DNA from 3 places in the Planococcus versutus genome. Region 2 is predicted to be linked to each of the others. Evidence: predicted binding sites of a transcription regulator. Region 2 holds the regulator's gene; each other region holds the start of a gene.

Evidence for each region. The regulator LexA, encoded in region 2, represses DNA repair genes until DNA is damaged. The targets are predictions, from matches to a motif close to CGAACATATGTTCG.
Region 1: the regulator LexA is predicted to act here: its motif matches at 3,888-3,901, upstream of I858_RS11685 (Y-family DNA polymerase).
Region 3: the regulator LexA is predicted to act here: its motif matches at 3,942-3,955, upstream of uvrB (excinuclease ABC subunit UvrB).

Annotation. Positions count from the first base shown of each region.
Region 1 is NZ_CP016540.2:2,279,632-2,285,825, reverse strand. It holds gene I858_RS11700 (TAXI family TRAP transporter solute-binding subunit) at 1-914, shown strand, start outside; gene I858_RS11695 (DUF1850 domain-containing protein) at 1,089-1,517, shown strand; gene I858_RS11690 (TRAP transporter permease) at 1,507-3,540, shown strand; gene I858_RS11685 (Y-family DNA polymerase) at 3,922-5,181, shown strand; gene I858_RS11680 (YolD-like family protein) at 5,195-5,557, shown strand; tRNA gene I858_RS11675 (tRNA-Val) at 5,602-5,674, opposite strand; gene I858_RS11670 (thermonuclease family protein) at 5,761-6,194, opposite strand, start outside.
Region 2 is NZ_CP016540.2:2,031,752-2,037,945, forward strand. It holds gene tkt (transketolase) at 1-431, opposite strand, end outside; gene I858_RS10470 (DUF896 domain-containing protein) at 519-752, opposite strand; gene I858_RS10475 (YneB family resolvase-like protein) at 811-1,464, opposite strand; gene yneA (cell division suppressor protein YneA) at 1,461-1,778, opposite strand; gene lexA (transcriptional repressor LexA) at 1,946-2,566, shown strand; gene I858_RS10490 (class I SAM-dependent methyltransferase) at 2,617-3,351, opposite strand; gene I858_RS10495 (hypothetical protein) at 3,449-3,643, opposite strand; gene I858_RS10500 (hypothetical protein) at 3,711-4,166, opposite strand; gene I858_RS10505 (hypothetical protein) at 4,278-4,484, opposite strand; gene glnA (type I glutamate--ammonia ligase) at 4,669-6,003, opposite strand; gene I858_RS10515 (MerR family transcriptional regulator) at 6,046-6,194, opposite strand, start outside.
Region 3 is NZ_CP016540.2:1,040,321-1,046,514, forward strand. It holds gene I858_RS05230 (S9 family peptidase) at 1-42, shown strand, start outside; gene I858_RS05235 (enoyl-CoA hydratase-related protein) at 83-859, opposite strand; gene I858_RS05240 (ABC1 kinase family protein) at 962-2,578, shown strand; gene I858_RS05245 (competence protein ComK) at 2,851-3,405, opposite strand; gene I858_RS05250 (IDEAL domain-containing protein) at 3,583-3,825, shown strand; gene uvrB (excinuclease ABC subunit UvrB) at 4,026-6,008, shown strand; gene uvrA (excinuclease ABC subunit UvrA) at 6,015-6,194, shown strand, end outside.

The DNA.
Region 1 (6,194 bases), 250 kb from region 2:
GTGGAGATGATGCGGCTACAGAAGGCGAAGGTGGAGAAGGAGCTTCTAAAGATCCTGAATTCCTTAGCATCCTAACAGGCGGAACAACAGGTACGTACTATCCGCTTGGTGGCGCAATGGCTAACATTATTGAAACAGAAACGGGATTGGATACAACTGCAGAAGTCTCACAAGCATCTGCCGCTAACATGACAGCGCTTGCTGATGGAGATGCTCAAATTGCATTTGTTCAAACAGATACAGCTTTCTATGCTGCTGAAGGAACAAATATGTTCGAAGGCGAAGTCATCGATACCGTTTCAGCAATTGGCGCTCTTTATCCAGAGACTATTCAATTGGTAACAACTTCAAGTTCAGGAGTTGCTTCTTTTGAAGATTTAGCAGGCAAAAAAATCTCAGTAGGTGCACCTGGATCGGGAACATATATCAATGCGGAACAATTATTGGAAATTCATGGCATGACCATGGATGATATTGATGCACAGAATCTTGACTTTGGCGAGTCTCAAGAAAGCTTGCAGTCTGGTCAAATTGATGCAGCGTTTATTACTGCTGGAACGCCAACAGGCGCAGTTGAAAGCTTAGGCGCAACTTCAGACGTCGTGATAGTGCCTGTAGAAAAAGCAAAAGCAGATGAACTTATCGAGAAATATCCATATTATGCACATGATGTTGTACCGTCAGGCATTTATGGCTTGACTGAAGAAGTACCAACAGTTTCAGTTTTAGCTATGTTAGTGGTACAAAATGATCTTTCTGAAGATCTTGTTTATGATATTACAAAAGCGATTTATGAAAATACAGATCAAATCCAGCATGCAAAAGCTGAATTGATCAAAGCTGAAACAGGTCTTGATGGAATCGGTATCGATATTCATCCTGGAGCACAAAAATATTTTGACGAAGTAAATTAATTGAATGAGCAATCAACTGACGATGAAGCGCAAGCTTTCCGTCAGTTGTTTATTTTTTTAGCTGGAGGAGAATAAATTATGCGGTTTACCCGGATACACAAAATCCTTCTTTTACTAAGTGCCCTCATCCTAATCAGCTCCTTAATTGTATGGATCCCTTCCCAAAAATATTATGTGTTTATTGACAATGAAAGTGAAAATCTAGCAGCTTATATCCCATTGGAGAGTCGCTTGTTTCAAATCATCTATACGCATTCTATTCATCTTTCAGAAGTCATTGAAAGTTACAAAGTAACAGACGATGGTGAGCTAATGATGACAGAGCTGGAATATGAAGATTTTAATATTGGCATGCCTTCAAATGCAGGAGAAGGAGAAACCTTTGTCGAAAAAGATGGGAAATACTTTATTAAAAATATGACAAGGAAACTTCCGGAATTTCGGTTATTTGTTGGAGATGTTGATGCGGGTTTGTCGTTTAAAACCAAAGGCAGTCGCGTTGACTTAAAAGGAACGTTGGAAAGAGGAAAATCGTATACTTTTCGAGTAGAGCGCTTATCTTTATTTCAACTAAGAAAAGGAGTGAGGATTGATGAGCGATAAGTTGCCTCCAGAAGAACATGAACGGAACAAGCTTCCACCAGAAGATGAATCTTATGTTTCAGAAGAAAAGCAGAAAGAAATTTTACAGAAGTATGATCCTGAATCCAATACACGTGATTTAAGTGGAATTGTGAAGCATGTAGTCTTTTTTGGATTATTAGCTTTTTCTTTATTCCAGCTTTATACCGCAATTTTCGGACAATATACCGCTTATATTCAGCGATCAGTTCACTTAGGCTTTGCTTTATCTTTGATTTTTCTTTTATTCCCAGCTAGAAAACGCAAAGGTATTCGTCATAAAGTAGATTGGTATGATTATATTTTGGCTTTATTATCTGTTGGTGTCGCTTCGTATTGGCCAATTATGTATGATGATTTGGTTTTTCGACTTGGTCGAGTTACAGAACTAGACATGGTTGTCGGAATTTTAGCTGTTCTGCTAACGTTAGAAGCAACGCGACGAGCAGTTGGTATGCCAATTACTGTCATTGCTAGTTTGTTTTTAGCTTATGCTTTTTTCGGACCTTATTTCCCAGGATTTTTACGCCACAGAGGACAAGATCTGGATTCACTTGTTCAGTTGATGTTCTATACGACAGATGGCGTACTCGGAACACCCATTGGTGTATCGGCCACTTTTATATTCACGTTCTTGTTATTTGGATCGTTCTTGGTCAAAACAGGCGTGGGACAGTACTTTAATGACTTAGCTGTATCACTAGCTGGAAATTTAACGGGTGGGCCGGCAAAAGTCGCTATTTTCTCGAGTGCTTTACAAGGAACAATTTCAGGGAGTTCGGTTGCTAACGTGGTAACTTCGGGTTCTTACACAATTCCAATGATGAAAAAACTAGGCTATAAAAAAGAATTTGCCGGTGGTGTAGAAGCAGCAGCCTCTACAGGTGGACAATTGATGCCTCCAATTATGGGAGCAGCAGCTTTCCTAATGGTTGAATTTATTGGTGGCGTCACCTACTGGGAAATTGCGAAAGCTGCAACGATTCCAGCTCTTTTATACTTTACAGGCGTTTGGATTATGACCCACTTTGAAGCAAAGCGAATTGGCTTGAAAGGTCTTTCACCCGAAGAAATGCCAAATCGTAAAGAAGTATTAAAAAAGATTTATCTCTTGTTGCCGATTGTGGCGATTATCGTCTTCTTATTGATTGGTATTCCAACAATGCAAGCAGCGCTTTACGGAATCGTGCTGACAATACTTGTGAGTGCATTTAATAAAGAAACACGTTTAAACTTTAAAGATATGATTTTGGCATTGGTGGATGGAGCGAGAACGGCATTAGCGGTTGCAGCCGCAACTGCAGCAGCTGGTATTATTGTTGGAGTCGTCGTGAAGACAGGACTTGGATTGAGCTTAGCAAATGGATTAGTTTCTGCTTCAGGCGGAAATATCTTATTAACGTTGTTCTTCACGATGCTAGCAGCGATTGTGCTAGGCATGGGCTCTCCGACAACGGCTAACTACGTTATTACATCGACAATTGCGGCACCTGCTATTATTACGCTGTTGATGTTAGATGAACCAGTCGGAGCGGCAGTGCCACTTGTGGTTGCGTTATCTGCCCATTTATTTGTATTCTATTTTGGAATCATTGCCGATATTACACCACCTGTCGCACTTGCTGCGTTTGCAGCATCAGGGATATCAGGTGGCGAGCCGATACGGACGGGCTTTATTGCAGCAAAATTAGCAGCAGCAGCCTTTATTATTCCATATATGTTCGTGTTGTCTCCATCGTTATTAATGATCGATACCACTTGGCCTGAATTGATTTGGGTATTGATCACAGCCTTAGCAGGTATGGTTGCGATCGGAGCAGGATTGATTGGTTATTGGTACCGGAAGCTCAATTGGTTTGAACGCATCATTACATTTGCTACTGGACTTGCGTTGATTTATCCAGAAGGCTTGTCTGATACAATCGGTGCCGTCTTGTTTGTCATCTTGTTTGGTATTCAATGGCTAGCACGCGATAAAAAAACTGTTAAAACAGAGGAAGCATAAACATAAAGAAAACCGGTTAGGCACAAGCCTAACCGGTTTTCTTTATGTTTTATAACTATGTAAAAGGAAATGAAAAAAGCCATCACCCGAAGGCGATGACTTTTTCAAAGCAAACTTTGTTCCTAAAGCTTGTAGTGGGTTTGGCACCCAATGATTCTTACTGATTTACCAATCTTATAAGAACGGTGGATGTCGAACTTGTTACTAGATTTATCATATCTTGTTCACTGATAAATGTAAAGTTGTTAGAAAATTTAGCGATTGACGATAAGGTTTGCTGTTTTTAAAATCAAAAATTTTAATTTCTTAAAAAAGGATTGCTGTTAAGATCGTTGTAGTATAAAATAAGAACAAATGTTCCTATTTTATGAGGTGATTATGATGGTGAAGCAAGCGTTATCCGAAGCTTCTATCTTCTGCATCGATATGTGTGGCTTTTACGCCAGTGTTTCAGCGGTAGAGCTTGGACTAGACCCTCTGGAAGTTTGTCTTGCGGTTGTCAGCAATCCACAACGTAAAGGCAGTGTGGTATTAGCTGCATCACCGATGATGAAAAAACGATTTGGTGTAAAAACTGGCACGCGGCTTTATGAAGTTCCTAATCATCAAGATATTTTATTAGTAGAACCCAAAATGAAACTGTATTTGCAAAAGTCCATGGCGATTACAGAATTACTAGCACGCTATGCGCCAAAAGAATCGATTCATATTTACAGTGTGGATGAAAGTTTTATCGAGCTAACAGGTACTGAAAAATTATGGGGTCCTCCAATAGCTACGATGCTTCGGATTCAGCAAGAGCTATTGGATTTTTTTCAATTGCCATCTTCCGTTGGAGGGGGTCCAAATATGCTGCTAGCAAAATTAGCACTGGATTTGGAGGCAAAAAAAACGGGATTTGCTTATTGGTCATTTGACGATGTGGCCAAAAAATTATGGCCGGTTCAACCCTTGAGCCGAATGTGGGGAATTGGATCGCGCACAGAAAAAACCTTAAACAGCATGGGTATTTTTTCAGTAGGAGATTTGGCATGCACAGGTGTTGCTGTTTTAGAAAAACAGTTTGGTATTTTAGGCAATCAATTGCATCAACACGCCAATGGTATTGATTTGTCGGACATGGGTTCGTCTTTAGTTGAAGGACAAGTCAGTTACGGAAAAGGCCAAATTTTATACCGAGATTACATAGAAGAACAAGACATCATGACAGTTATTTTAGAAATGTGTGAAGATGTTGCGATGCGCACACGCCAAGCAAGACGTGCAGGACGAACAGTCCATTTGAGCATCGTTTACAGTAAGACGGCATTTGGTGGTGGCTTTTCTCGTTCACGTTCTATTGACGAAGCGACAAACGATACGTTGACAATGTACCAACTTTGCCAAGAGCTTTTCCAAGAACATTTTCAACACAAGCCAGTTCGGCAAATTTCACTAGCTATCAGCAATTTAGAAGAAGAGTCGTCGATGCAGTTAAGCCTCTTTGATGAAAAAAAATTTGAAAACAGACAGCTTGGAGAAGTGATGGATAGAATTCGCAAAAGATACGGCTATTCAGCGATTTACCGCGGCATATCCGCTACACAGGCAGGTACCGCGATTGCCCGAACAAAATTAATTGGGGGACACAATAAAGAATAAGGAGGTTTGTCTAATGAAGCGCAATAAGCATTTAAAAGTGGTAGGTGACATTAAAGATCGTGGACGTATTAAATGGACAGCGTTAATGCTGCCAGAGCACGTCGACATGATCCGGGAATGGTATGCAAAAGAAGAACTAGTAGCGAAACCTGAGTTAACGGATGACGATTTGCGGCTACTGCAAGAAGAACTAGATATTGCCTTCAAGCGTCAATGTGAAGTACTGATCCAGAGTTGGAAAGAAGGTGTTATTTACGAACAACGCGGAACAATTAGAAATCTTGATACGAACAATCAAGTGCTCGTTTGTGTAGAGACCAATATAAAGTATAGACTGCCAATAGACGAAGTAGTTGGAATCTTTATGATTGATTAACAGAAAAAACCGCACAAGCCATAGGGCTGTGCGGTTACTGTTTATGATTCCTACTGGGCTCGAACCAGCGACCTCTACCCTGTCAAGGTAGCGCTCTCCCAGCTGAGCTAAGGAATCGCAATTTTAAGGACAAATCTAATTATAGCTCGTCCTTAGAAAAAGTCAATAGTTGGTGAACAAACAAAATAGGGTTTTGTACCTTACTACTCTAAGCCTTTAAAGCCTGCATCTTGTGCTTCTTGCTCAGAACAAAACCACACTTCTGGATTGGTTTGTTCATAGGAAGAATCGCTTGGCAAGTGGTAAATTTTATTGCCGCTGCGGTTAATATTGCCTTTAATATCGCAGTTGCTGTTTTGTTGGTCAGACCTAGTGGGCGGTGAATTTCCAGTAGACTTCTGTCCATAAGCATCTGCATCAAAGCCCCGGTCAGTGGAGTAGTTTTCATATTGCCAAATTCCTGCTTCGTTTTCTTTCGCCAGTTGTTCTGCGTGCTCAAACTGATCCAAGTAACGCGTGTTCGGCGGGAACACATAAGCGACTCTCGCTAGACCTGCGTCAATCATTTGTTCTTGAACACTTTTGCCATCTACGTAGATATAGGCAAGTAACCGATCGTAATCATCAAAGCGGTCAC
Region 2 (6,194 bases):
ATATCGTCTTTATTATAAGTAGCTGCTAAATGGCGTTCAGCCATAGCCATACCAACAGCCATTCCAATTCCTTGACCAAGCGGTCCGGTTGTAGCTTCTACACCTACAGTATGACCAAATTCAGGATGTCCAGGAGTTTTTGAATCCCATTGACGGAAGTTTTTGATTTCATCCATTTCCAAACCATAGCCGCTCAAATGAAGCAAACTGTATAAAAGCATGGAACCATGCCCTGCCGATAACACAAAACGGTCACGGTTAAACCAATTAGGGTTTTTCGGGTTGTGGTTCATGTGTTTCGTCCATAATGTATACGCCATTGGAGCTGCGCCCATTGGCAATCCTGGATGACCAGAATTTGCTTTTTCAATAGCATCGATAGAAAGTGTACGAATTGTAGTTACTGCAAGTTGATCTGCGTGGGTTGACATAGTAACATCCTTTCTCAAACAAATAGTTAATCCCTTTCTAGTTTAGTCAACAATAGAAAAGAATACAATGAAAAAGAGAATAAGTAGTTAATTCAAATACTTATTCTCTCGGATATTTTTGACCTTGTCCGGAGTTACATCATTTCCGTTAGGATCAATTACTTTTACGTTTTCAATTGTGCCACGCATTGTTTTGCGGAAAGTTTGCAAGTATTCTTGACGCAAAGCTGTTTGTTCATGTGCTTCTTCTTTTGTTAAGCCATCGGTTTTGGATTTGCGTGACAATTGGTTGATACGATTTAACTTATCGGGTGATAACATGTACATCCACCTTTCTTCTTTTCATATCGTACAAAAAAAGTCCGATTTCTGCAATGTTTTAGTCTTCCATCAGTCGTTCGTATTCTTTGTAACGACGATGTACTGTCGCTTTGCTCGCTTGATAGCCAAATCCTTGCAATGTTACGGCAATTTCACTGAACGTTAAGCCATTAGCCTTTAAACTTACGATTTGATCAATTGGTAAATCAATACGCTCTCGTCCGTCCGGATTGCCTTTGCCTTTAAGATTTTTTTCCGGTCTATACCCATTGTTTACAGCGCGTTTCATGCCTCGTTTGATTTTAGCATTATGTATTTTGCGCTGATATTCTTCAACGATAGCTAAAATTTCAAGCACCATATCATCCATATCATTTAGCGCAATAGGTCCTTGATCTGATAGCGTATACACATCAACATTGTATTTTTTCATTACGTGCAAGAGGGCTATCCTTGCATGCCCTCTACCTAGACGGGTCTCATCTTGAATGAAAACAGCGTCCACTGCATCTGTTTTAATGGCATTGAGCATTTCTAGTAATCCTTCTCGGTCCATTTCATAGCCGCTATGCTGATCGGAAAAGACACCGTCCACTTTATAGGATTGCTGAAACGCAAACTTCATTAGCTCTTCTTCTTGTCTCTCTAGTGAAGATTCTTGTGTGTCTTTTGTTGTGCTGACACGACAATATAATAATGCGATTTTCTTCATTCATTGTCACCTGCAAATTTTTTCGTTTCATCTGGCACGTAGTTAAGTTGATCACTAGGGATATCAAGAGAATCACCTGCGATAATTTTAGCAGTTGTTAAATTATTTTCTTTCATAATTTCTTCTATCCATTCATGATGCGGCGTCGAACCACTAAAAGATTCAGCTAAAGTCCACAGTGTATCGCCTTCTTTTATTTCAAGTTGGCTTGTTTGTGCACTGTTGTTAGTATGGGACAAAATTGCATAAAAAGTAAACAACATAATTAACACGAAAAATAAAATAAGATAAGTGTTTTGTCGGATGATTGTTATTTAAATCGCCTCCTGGGAATGAGTGTTCGGAATGTATGTTCTCATATTAATGCGAACAAGTGTTTTTGTCAACAATTAAAATTCGAACCTATGTTTGCATTTCAATGCCCGAGTTGGTATACTATTGGTAGAAATCAAGTAGAATTACTCAAAATGAGGTGAAACGGTTGAAAAAAGTATCTAAGCGTCAAGAAGACATCCTGACATTCATAAAAGAAGAAGTCCGCTTAAAAGGCTATCCGCCTTCCGTTCGTGAAATTGGTGAGGCCGTGGGTCTTGCATCTAGCTCGACTGTTCATGGTCACTTGGCCCGTCTTGAAAGTAAAGGCTTAATCCGTCGAGATCCGACTAAACCAAGAGCTATCGAAGTTATTAGCACTGATGAAGCTTTAATTGATAAAAGTCCTGTATTGCACGTACCTTTAATTGGTAAAGTAACTGCCGGTACACCCATTACGGCGATTGAGAACGTTGAAGAATACTTTCCACTTCCACAAAGTTATGGCACAGAAGATGATCACATCTTCATGTTAGAAATCATGGGAGAAAGTATGATCGAAGCTGGTATTTTAAACGGCGACTATGTTATCGTAAAACAACAACAAACCGCTAATAATGGCGATATCGTCGTCGCAATGACTGCCGAAGACGAAGCAACTGTAAAACGCTTTTTCCGAGAAGATAATTATTTCCGTTTACAGCCTGAAAATTCTTCAATGGATCCCATTATTGTGGAACAAGTATCTATTTTAGGTAAAGTTGTTGGCGTCTATCGCCAAATTCATTAATCCAAAAAACACCGTGAAAAATTTCACGGTGTTTTTATTATGTAAATTTGTTATCCTTTTAAACAGCTAAACGCTAAAATAACTGGAATTCGTTTTCTTCTTTCGTATCCTTCTTCGTCTTGAAAATGATGTCGACTTGGCATCCCCTCGCGTAACCCTGTTACATTAAAACCAGCCTGTGTTAAAGCGGTAAAGTAATTCTCAACGGTACGGTGATATTTGACCACTATTTTATCAATCCATGGCTCTTTGCGTTCGCCTTCTATAAAATAATCATCCACAATCCAATTGCTTCTTTTTTCACCCGACTCTTTGCTTGCAAAAGAAGACGTGGTTAATGGATGTTGTATACTAAAGATAAATTTACCTCCATCTTTCAAACTCGCATGGACATCCCGAAACAATTGATCTACTTCTTTTAAGTAGTGAATGACTAAGCGAGAAGTGACAGTATCAACCGATTTTTTTGGAAAGTCAAATGATTCAAGTTTTGACTGTGTAAGTTCTCCTGAAAAACCTGCTAAGTTTTGAATCGCTAAGTCAATCATTTGTCCAGACCCTTCAACTCCATGATAGTTACATGCACCGTTCGCTAATAGTTCTTTGCCAAAACTCGCATCTCCGCATCCTAAATCTAATATGCGTTGGTGTTGAAACGATCCAAGCAATTCATAAATTACTGGTTTTTCAATACTGTTATTCGGACTATCCACGCGATTTCTTCTTCTCAAATAGTTAGTTAAAAAATCCGTCTCTTCGTAAACAGCTGGACCTTTAAATTCCATTACAATTCCTCCTATTATTGACTTTCATCAAAATAATGCCGTAAAAAAAGATGCTGCTTCTGCAACACCTCTGTGCAGCTTATCAAGAAGAAACCTTCTACAATTCGCTGACTTTTATATAATTAACTAAATTGATTGTGATGCGATAAATATTGCTTGTTTCATTATCGGAAACTTCGTAAGTACCATTTGATGGGATTTGACTTAATGCCGATTCTTTATCCACAGCTTGAATGTGATGAACAAACGTATTTTCTTTATCAAAATTAAATTCTACTCGAAACATCTTCATGAAATGGCCTCCTCTAATCTACTAAGGTTTTCTTTTCTTTCTGAATAAGTGTACCATAGTCCAAACGCTATTGCTGTTTAGACAATTCTTTTAGAACAATGACTTTTAGCGCTAATAGCTCATCTTCAGTTAACTCTTCTTCCAACTTATCGATCACGTCTTCTGTTGACATCGTGCCTTTTTCAACTTGAGACTTCATTTTGACTAACTTGGTAAATCCTACTTTTTTCACTAATGTATTAGCAGCATCTTCAGTTGTTTGGAAAGGCAAAGACTGTTGCGATTGTGATTTTTCTGGTGCTTGCTGCTGCTCTGAAATCTCTGCTTTTTCTATATATTGAATCATTTGCGGATCATTTTCTACATATTCCACTATTTTTTCCATCTGTCCACTATCTTTCAGTTTTTCAGTCGCTTCAAGTACGAAACGTTCTGCCGATAAATCAGGTCCAACAACATACACACCGATCCCAGCAAATGAAAAAAAGATCAAAAAGATGATGATGGTCATCAAAAAGCGCATTGTCAACATCCCCTCTGCTTTTAGATTATTATAACAGCATATGAGAAAATGTGTATAAACTTTCCAAAAAAACCTCAAATCCCTTTTAAAAGGAGTTCGAGGTTTTTTTAATTACGAATTTTCAATTAATCGTTGTTTCCGCTGCTCAGCAATCCACCAATCGATATGTTCTAAGTTAAATATAATGACATCTTTATAGGCTTTGCGATGCGGAATTTTTCTTCTCAACATTAAATCAGTAATCTCTTCTACAGCCAGTGGATAATCTACTGACTCCAAATAATTGACTAAATTCGGTAGTCCCTGAATTTTCCTCAATTTAATCCCCTCCCACAAAATCCTCCTTTCGATCTTTCAAAAGGAAAATTCAGTATGAGTTACTAAATTTACAGGCTGCACTATACTATATCCTTTTTACATAGATAGTAAACCTGAAGTGAGAATTGATTTATCGTCAAACGAGAAAAAACCGCTAGAGCTTAAAGCTCTAACGGTTTTCATCTTAATACATCTTCAAATATTGTTCACGTTCCCAAGGGTGTACGCTTGTGCGGAACATTTCCCATTCAATTTCTTTTGCTTCGACAAAGTTATTTAAAATATGTTTGCCTAATGCCTTAGTCATAACTTCATTTTTTTGTAGTTCTCGTAATGCGTCATAAAGCGAACTTGGAAGATCTTCGATGCCAACTGCTTCACGTTCTTTTTGATTCATCATGTAGATATTGCGGTCTACTGCTTTTGGTGGCGCTAAATCTCTCTTGATGCCATCAAGACCTGCACCTAATAATACAGCCATTGCTAAGTATGGATTAGCTGCAGGGTCAACTGAGCGTACTTCTACACGAGTAGATAATCCACGTGATGACGGGATACGTACTAACGGACTTCGATTTTGTCCTGACCATGCAATATAGCAAGGCGCTTCATATCCTGGTACTAGACGTTTGTATGAGTTCACAAGTGGATTTGTAATTGCTGTATATCCTTTAGCATGCTCGATAACTCCTGCGATAAATTGGTAAGCTGTTTTGCTTAGTTTCATATCGCCGTCTTCATCTAAGAACGTGTTGCGTTTTCCATCAAACAAAGAAACGTTCATATGCATGCCTGATCCACTAACACCAAATAACGGTTTAGGCATGAATGTTGCGTGAAGACCGTGTTTACGTGCAATTGTTTTTACTACCAGTTTAAACGTTTGAATATCATCACACGCTTTGATTGCATCAGCGTATTTAAAGTCAATTTCATGTTGTCCTGGTGCTACTTCGTGGTGAGAAGCTTCGATTTCAAAGCCCATTTCTTCAAGCTCAAGAACAATATCACGTCGACAGTTCTCACCAAGGTCCATAGGCGCTAAGTCAAAATAGCCACCATGATCATTTAACTCTAGAGACGGCTCGCCGCGTTCATCTAGTTTGAATAAGAAAAATTCTGGCTCTGGGCCAAGATTAAAGTGTGTAAATCCAAGCTCTTCCATTTCTTTTAAAATGCGTTTTAAGTTGTTGCGCGGATCTCCAGCAAATGGCGTGCCATCTGGGTTATAAATATCACAGATTAAACGAGCAACTTTTCCTTTCCCAGTAATCCATGGGAAAACCACCCATGTGTCAAGGTCTGGAAATAAATACATATCGGATTCTTCGATACGTACAAATCCATCGATAGAAGATCCATCAAACATCATCTTATTATCGAGTGCTTTGTCTAACTGAGATGTTGGTATTTCAACGTTTTTAATGACTCCCAGAATATCTGTAAATTGTAAACGAATAAAATTAACGTTTTCTTCTTTTACTAATCTGTGAATATCTTCTTTTGAATACTTGCTCATGTTCGCTTCACTCTCCTATGAATGTTGTATGTGAGCCCATTATTAATGAAAAAAACGGGATAAATCACTTTGCTTAAAGCCACCTAATTCGTACGGTCTTGCTTGATGTTTTAGTTGTTCTCGCAACAATATGCGCAACTCTTCATCACTTATATGCTTAGGTTCTACTTTTACATTCTCATGTCGTAAGC
Region 3 (6,194 bases), 990 kb from region 2:
CAATTACAGAAATTATTGGAATCAATCAATAAACAACTATAAAAAACTGAAGCAGCTGAGAAAAGCTACTCCAGTTTTAACTTCATTTTCCTTTAAATATCGGTTTTCGTTTTTCACCAAAAGCATGCAGTGCTTCAATCCGATCTTCTGTGGGTATAGTAATTTCATATGCTTTTCGTTCGATTTGTAAGCCTGTTTGTAAATCGGTGTTCATGCCGTTTTTTATCGCAAATTTTGCTTGTTGAAGAGCGATAGGCCCGTTTGCAAGAATCGCATCGGCAAATGCTCCGGTGACATCAACAAGTTCATGCCGTGGTGTTACGCGAGTCAACAACCCAAAATTAAAAGCTTCAACAGATGATAATCTGCGTGCAGTCAAGATTAACTCTAATGCTTTTGTTTCACCGATCAAACGAGGCAAACGTTGTGTACCTCCTGCTCCAGGAATAATACCTAAGCTCGTTTCCGTTAGACCGAGAAGTGTATCGTCTGTAGCAATGCGGAAGTCACATGCGAGTGCTAGTTCCATACCACCGCCAAACGCAAAGCCATTAATCATTGCAATGGTTGGCTGTGGTAAGCTTTCAATCGTTGAAAAAACTTCGCCAATTTTGAAAATATTGCGTTTCACATGTTGCTCAGTTAAGTTTTTTCGCTCTTTTAAATCTGCACCTACACTAAACGCCTTCTCGCCTGAACCTGTAAAGATTACTACACGAATATCTGGGTTAATGCGGATTGCTTCCACGACCTGACCGAGTTCTAAAAGCATATCATAGTTGAAGGCATTCATTGATTCAGGTCTATTTAATGTAATAAATGCTAAGTGATTTTGCTGTTCGTAATGAATTGTGTCCATTTTCATCCCCCTTATGCTATTCTATTCATTTAAAAACATATCACTTTTTGGACTATTTTGCCATCAGACTCTATAATGAAAAACATGGGAGGGACTGCACTTATGAATCAAATTACATTTATCCGTATCTTCCGGATTGTCTGGCTGGCAGTCAAAATTTTTTTACAAGTGACGTTTTTCCAAAAGCGAAATCGTGGGAAATGGACGCCGTTAGTTGAGAAAAAATGGAATGAGATGATCACCAAACAAGCAACAGAATACAAAAATCTAGCCTTAAAACTAGGTGGACTGATGATCAAGCTTGGTCAATTTTTATCAACACGTGCAGATATTTTGCCACCATCTTTTCTTGCAGAATTAGAAGGATTGACAGATCGTGTGCCTTCTGTACCCAGAAAAAGTATTGTTTCTGTACTAGAAGAAGAATGGAACACACCGTATACCAATTACTTAGAAAAGTTATCGGATTCGGCAGTGGCTTCTGCTTCTATTGGTGAAGTGTATAAAGGAGTATTAAAAGATGGTACCGAAGTAGCAGTGAAAGTTCAGCGTCCAGGGACAGATCGTATTTTACGCGCAGACTTTAAGGCTATCCGTATTGTGATCTGGTTGACTGAAAAATTCACGTCATTCGCAAAACAAATTGATTTTAAGCTATTGTACGTAGAAATGACGCAAACTATCGGAGACGAATTGAATTTTGTGAAAGAACTTCAGAATGGGCGTTCTTTTGCTGAACGTTTTGATTCTATGGAAGGTGTTCGCATTCCATTATATTTTGACGAATATACGACGCGTCGTGTATTGGTAATGGAATGGATTGAAGGGGCTCGCATTACAGATTTAGCCTTTATTGAAAAAAATGAATTAGATCGACACGAAATATCCCAACGTCTGTTTATTTTGTTTTTAGAACAAATCTTATATGGTGGACAATTCCATGCAGACCCTCATGGAGGAAACATTTTGCTTGAACCTGACGGTGGCATTGTGTTGATCGATTTTGGAATGATCGGTAACATTTCACAAAAAGATTCTCAAGCTGTGTTGCGTGCAGCAGAAGGCATTATTTTCAAAAATTACGATCAAGTACTGGATTCGCTTGAAGAACTACGGTTTTTGTTGCCACAGGCCGATCGTGCTGTTTTGGGAGATACCATTTCACGACTTGTTGCAGCTTATGAATCGAATGAATTGTCACAAATGGATAGTTTTGTTGTTGAGCGCTTATTGGAGGACATGCAAGAAATCGTCCGAACACAGCCGGTTCAATTGCCAGCAGAATTTGCCTTTTTTGGACGAGCAGCTTCTATTTTTGTCGGCGTCTTACATATCTTAGATCCAAAAGTAGATTTAATGGCGCTTGCACGACCACGCATACTCGAATGGGCTTCTTCCCAAAAAGAAGGTAAAGGCATCTTTGGCAAAGAGGATATTCTACGCTGGGTGTTGAACGCTACAGGACCATTGCGTGTATTCCCACAGAAAGTCATCAATTATCTAGAAGAACCAGAACGTCTACGCCGCTATTTTGAAAATCGTGATGGTCGTGAACGTGAATACCGACGTGATCTACAGTCGAGGATGTTTGCAGGCGTTTTCACGATCCTGTCATTCACAGGAATCTCTGTATCTGTCTGGTTTTGGAACGAACCGTACATGTGGGTCTCATCTGTATTCTTTGTAGGCTCACTATGGGTCTACCGATCGATTAAATAGAAAAGAGAAAGTGCCTGATCAGCTCCGACAGGCATAAGGCAGACCAGCAGTGTGGCGTTCTTTGCCACACAGATGGGTTGACTTATGACCCGAGGAGCTAGGCACTTGAACTGGACAATAAGAAAAGAGAAAGTGCCTGATCAGCTCCGACAGGCATCAAAATATGCGTAAAAAAGAGTTGCCGATTCAAGTTTGATACATTGACTTGAATCGGCAACTCTTTTAACTAATCCGTAATTGTTATTTTCGTAAAGAGTGTACGTACAATGAAACTAATCGAGCGGTTGTTGTTTGCGCGGTGGAAAGGTTCGCTTCGTTACGTAAGCCATTGGATGATTGTGAACACGCTGTGATTTTTTGAAATAACGGCGAAGTGAGCCAGCGAAAGAGTGTTGATTTCGCAAAGCAATTGGAGACACATCTAAATAAACAGATTCACTATTACTCAAATAAATAATACTGCCTTTGCCGCTGCTATCGCTTTCAATCAAGTCGATAGCATCATAATTAAACCAGACGCATTCTTTGTTTTTGGGAGAGTGTGTTGGAAAGAAAATGAGCGGATTGCCATAGTATTCACCGATAATGATAGGGGGCTTGTGTTTTACGCCAACTGCTTTTTGAGCATAAAGTGTAGCACTTTCCAAAGAAGCACGATAAAAGCGACAAGAAGTAGTGACTGTTTTATAAACGGCTTCTTCTACCACAAGCTCACTGCGATCTTCAATCACACGCATCCAAGTGCGATGCCCCTCTATATAGGGCAAAAGAGCATAGGTATTTGTACAAATTGTGTACGAGGACGGTCTGTGATTCTTTCTACTCATGAAAAAATAACCCCCTAAATTTACTTTACATTCTTATTATAATAAAAAATGGGAATTCTGCAATACGAATTAGATTGAAAATAAAAATTTTTCTCTTTAGTTTTAATTTTCAAATAAATATTGATTTCTTCTATTCTCTTCATGTATACTAATGAAAAGCATTCGGGGTGAAGTAGAATGGAAAACTATTATTCTTATGCTGATTTCATGAAAGCAATGGCACAAACTAAAAAAATCACAGAAGCGGAAAAAATGCTGAATGATATCTACTTAGATCTATTCTTAAAGCATGTTCATCGATCGCAACAGCAAGAACAGCTGATGGCACTTATCGATAAAGCCCTGGACAGTCACGACCAAAAAGCATTCACGGTATATGCTGCTCAATTACAAAGTCTAAATTATGAAGAAATCGAATAATCAACTTGCCTTAAAAGAATTGGAGTAACTCCAATTCTTTTTTTCTGTTCAGTTATAAAAACCACGAAAGAGATTCAAAACGCTTTTTCAACGAACATAGTCCAATTTTTCTTCAAAAAACATACGTTCGCTTTTTGTTAGTGGTTTTTTAGGGCATATGTTAAAATAGAACTATTGAAAGAATGGGAGGACGCCTTGTTATGAAACAGGAATTTAATCTTCAAGCCCCGTATGAACCTGCAGGTGATCAACCGCAGGCAATCGCTGAAATAACACAAGGCATCATTAACGGCAAGCGTTGCCAAACATTACTAGGTGCTACCGGTACAGGTAAAACCTACACGATGTCGAACGTCATTCAGCAAGTTAAAAAACCGACACTTGTTATGGCCCACAATAAAACCTTAGCAGGACAGCTTTATAGTGAATTCAAAGAATTTTTCCCAGATAACGCGGTTGAGTATTTCGTCAGTTATTATGATTATTACCAGCCCGAAGCGTATGTTCCTCAATCCGACACATTTATTGAAAAAGATGCCAGCATTAACGATGAAATTGATAAATTACGTCACTCAGCAACAAGTTCGTTATTTGAACGAGACGATGTCATTGTTGTCGCTTCGGTTTCGTGTATATATGGACTCGGTTCACCAAAGGAATACCGTGAGCTTGTTGTTTCATTGCGAAAAGGAATGGAAATTGAACGCAATCAGTTGTTAAGAAAATTAGTAGATGTGCAATACGAACGCAATGATATTAGTTTTACTCGGGGTACATTCCGCGTACGTGGAGATGTTGTTGAAATTTTCCCTGCTTCACGCGATGAAAGATGTTTACGTGTTGAATTTTTTGGCGATGAAATAGACCGGATTCGTGAAGTAGATGCGTTGACTGGCAAAATTATAGGGGAACGCGATCACGTCGCTATTTTCCCTGCATCTCACTTTGTTACGCGCGAAGATAAAATGGTGAAAGCTATTGAAAATATTGAAATCGAATTAGAAGAACGGCTTAAAGAAATGCGTGCAGAAGACAAATTATTAGAAGCGCAGCGACTTGAACAGCGAACCCGTTACGACTTAGAAATGATGCGAGAAATGGGATTTTGTTCGGGGATCGAGAACTATTCGCGTCATTTAACATTACGTCCTGCAGGCGCACAACCTTATACATTAATTGATTATTTTCCAGAAGATTTTTTGTTAGTCGTGGATGAAAGTCATGTGACATTGCCACAAGTGCGCGGCATGTTTAATGGTGACCAAGCACGTAAAAAAGTATTAGTTGAACATGGTTTTCGCTTGCCTTCTGCAATGGACAACCGGCCATTAACGTTTACCGAATTTGAAGATCATATTAGCCAAGCTGTTTTTGTATCAGCTACACCAGGTCCATATGAATTGGAACATACGCCAGAAATGGTCGAACAAATTATTCGTCCAACAGGCTTATTAGATCCAACGATTGAAATTCGACCGATTGAAGGGCAAATTGATGATTTGATGTACGAAATTCGTCAACGTGCAGAGAAAAATGAACGTGTACTCGTGACCACATTGACTAAGAAGATGTCGGAAGATTTAACGGCTTATTTAAAAGATGCCGGCATCAAAGTAAACTATTTGCATTCTGAAATTAAAACACTAGAACGGATTGAAATTATCCGTGAATTGCGTATGGGTGTTTATGATGCGCTTGTCGGCATTAACTTATTGCGTGAAGGACTGGATATTCCTGAAGTTTCATTAGTAACCATCTTAGATGCAGATAAAGAAGGCTTCTTGCGTTCTGACCGCGCACTTATTCAAACAATGGGACGCGCAGCAAGAAACTCAAATGGCCACGTTATTATGTATGCAGACCGGATAACAGACTCGATGCAACGTGCAATGGACGAAACCACACGTCGACGTACCATCCAAGCTGAATACAATGAAGAAAATGACGTAACGCCAATTACCATACAAAAGAAAATCCGTGATGTGATTCGTGCAACAAATGCTGCGGAAGAATCAGAAGAATACATTTCAAAAGCAGTATCGGGCAAAAAACTCAAAAAAGAAGAGCGCGTGAAGCTAATCAGTTTACTGGAAGTAGAAATGAAAGAAGCAGCAAAAGCACTCGATTTTGAACGTGCTGCAGAACTGCGTGACACAGTTCTTGAATTGAAGGCGGAAGGATGATAGAAGTTGAAAAATACAGAGATACGGATCCAAGGAGCGCGTGCAAACAATTTAAAGAACATTGACGTTGTTATTCCACGTGACAAACTTGTTGTGATGACGGGGCTTTCAGGATCTGGCAAGTCTTCATTGGCGTTTGATACAATTTATGCTGAAGGGCAGCGACGCTACGTGGAGTCACTGTCT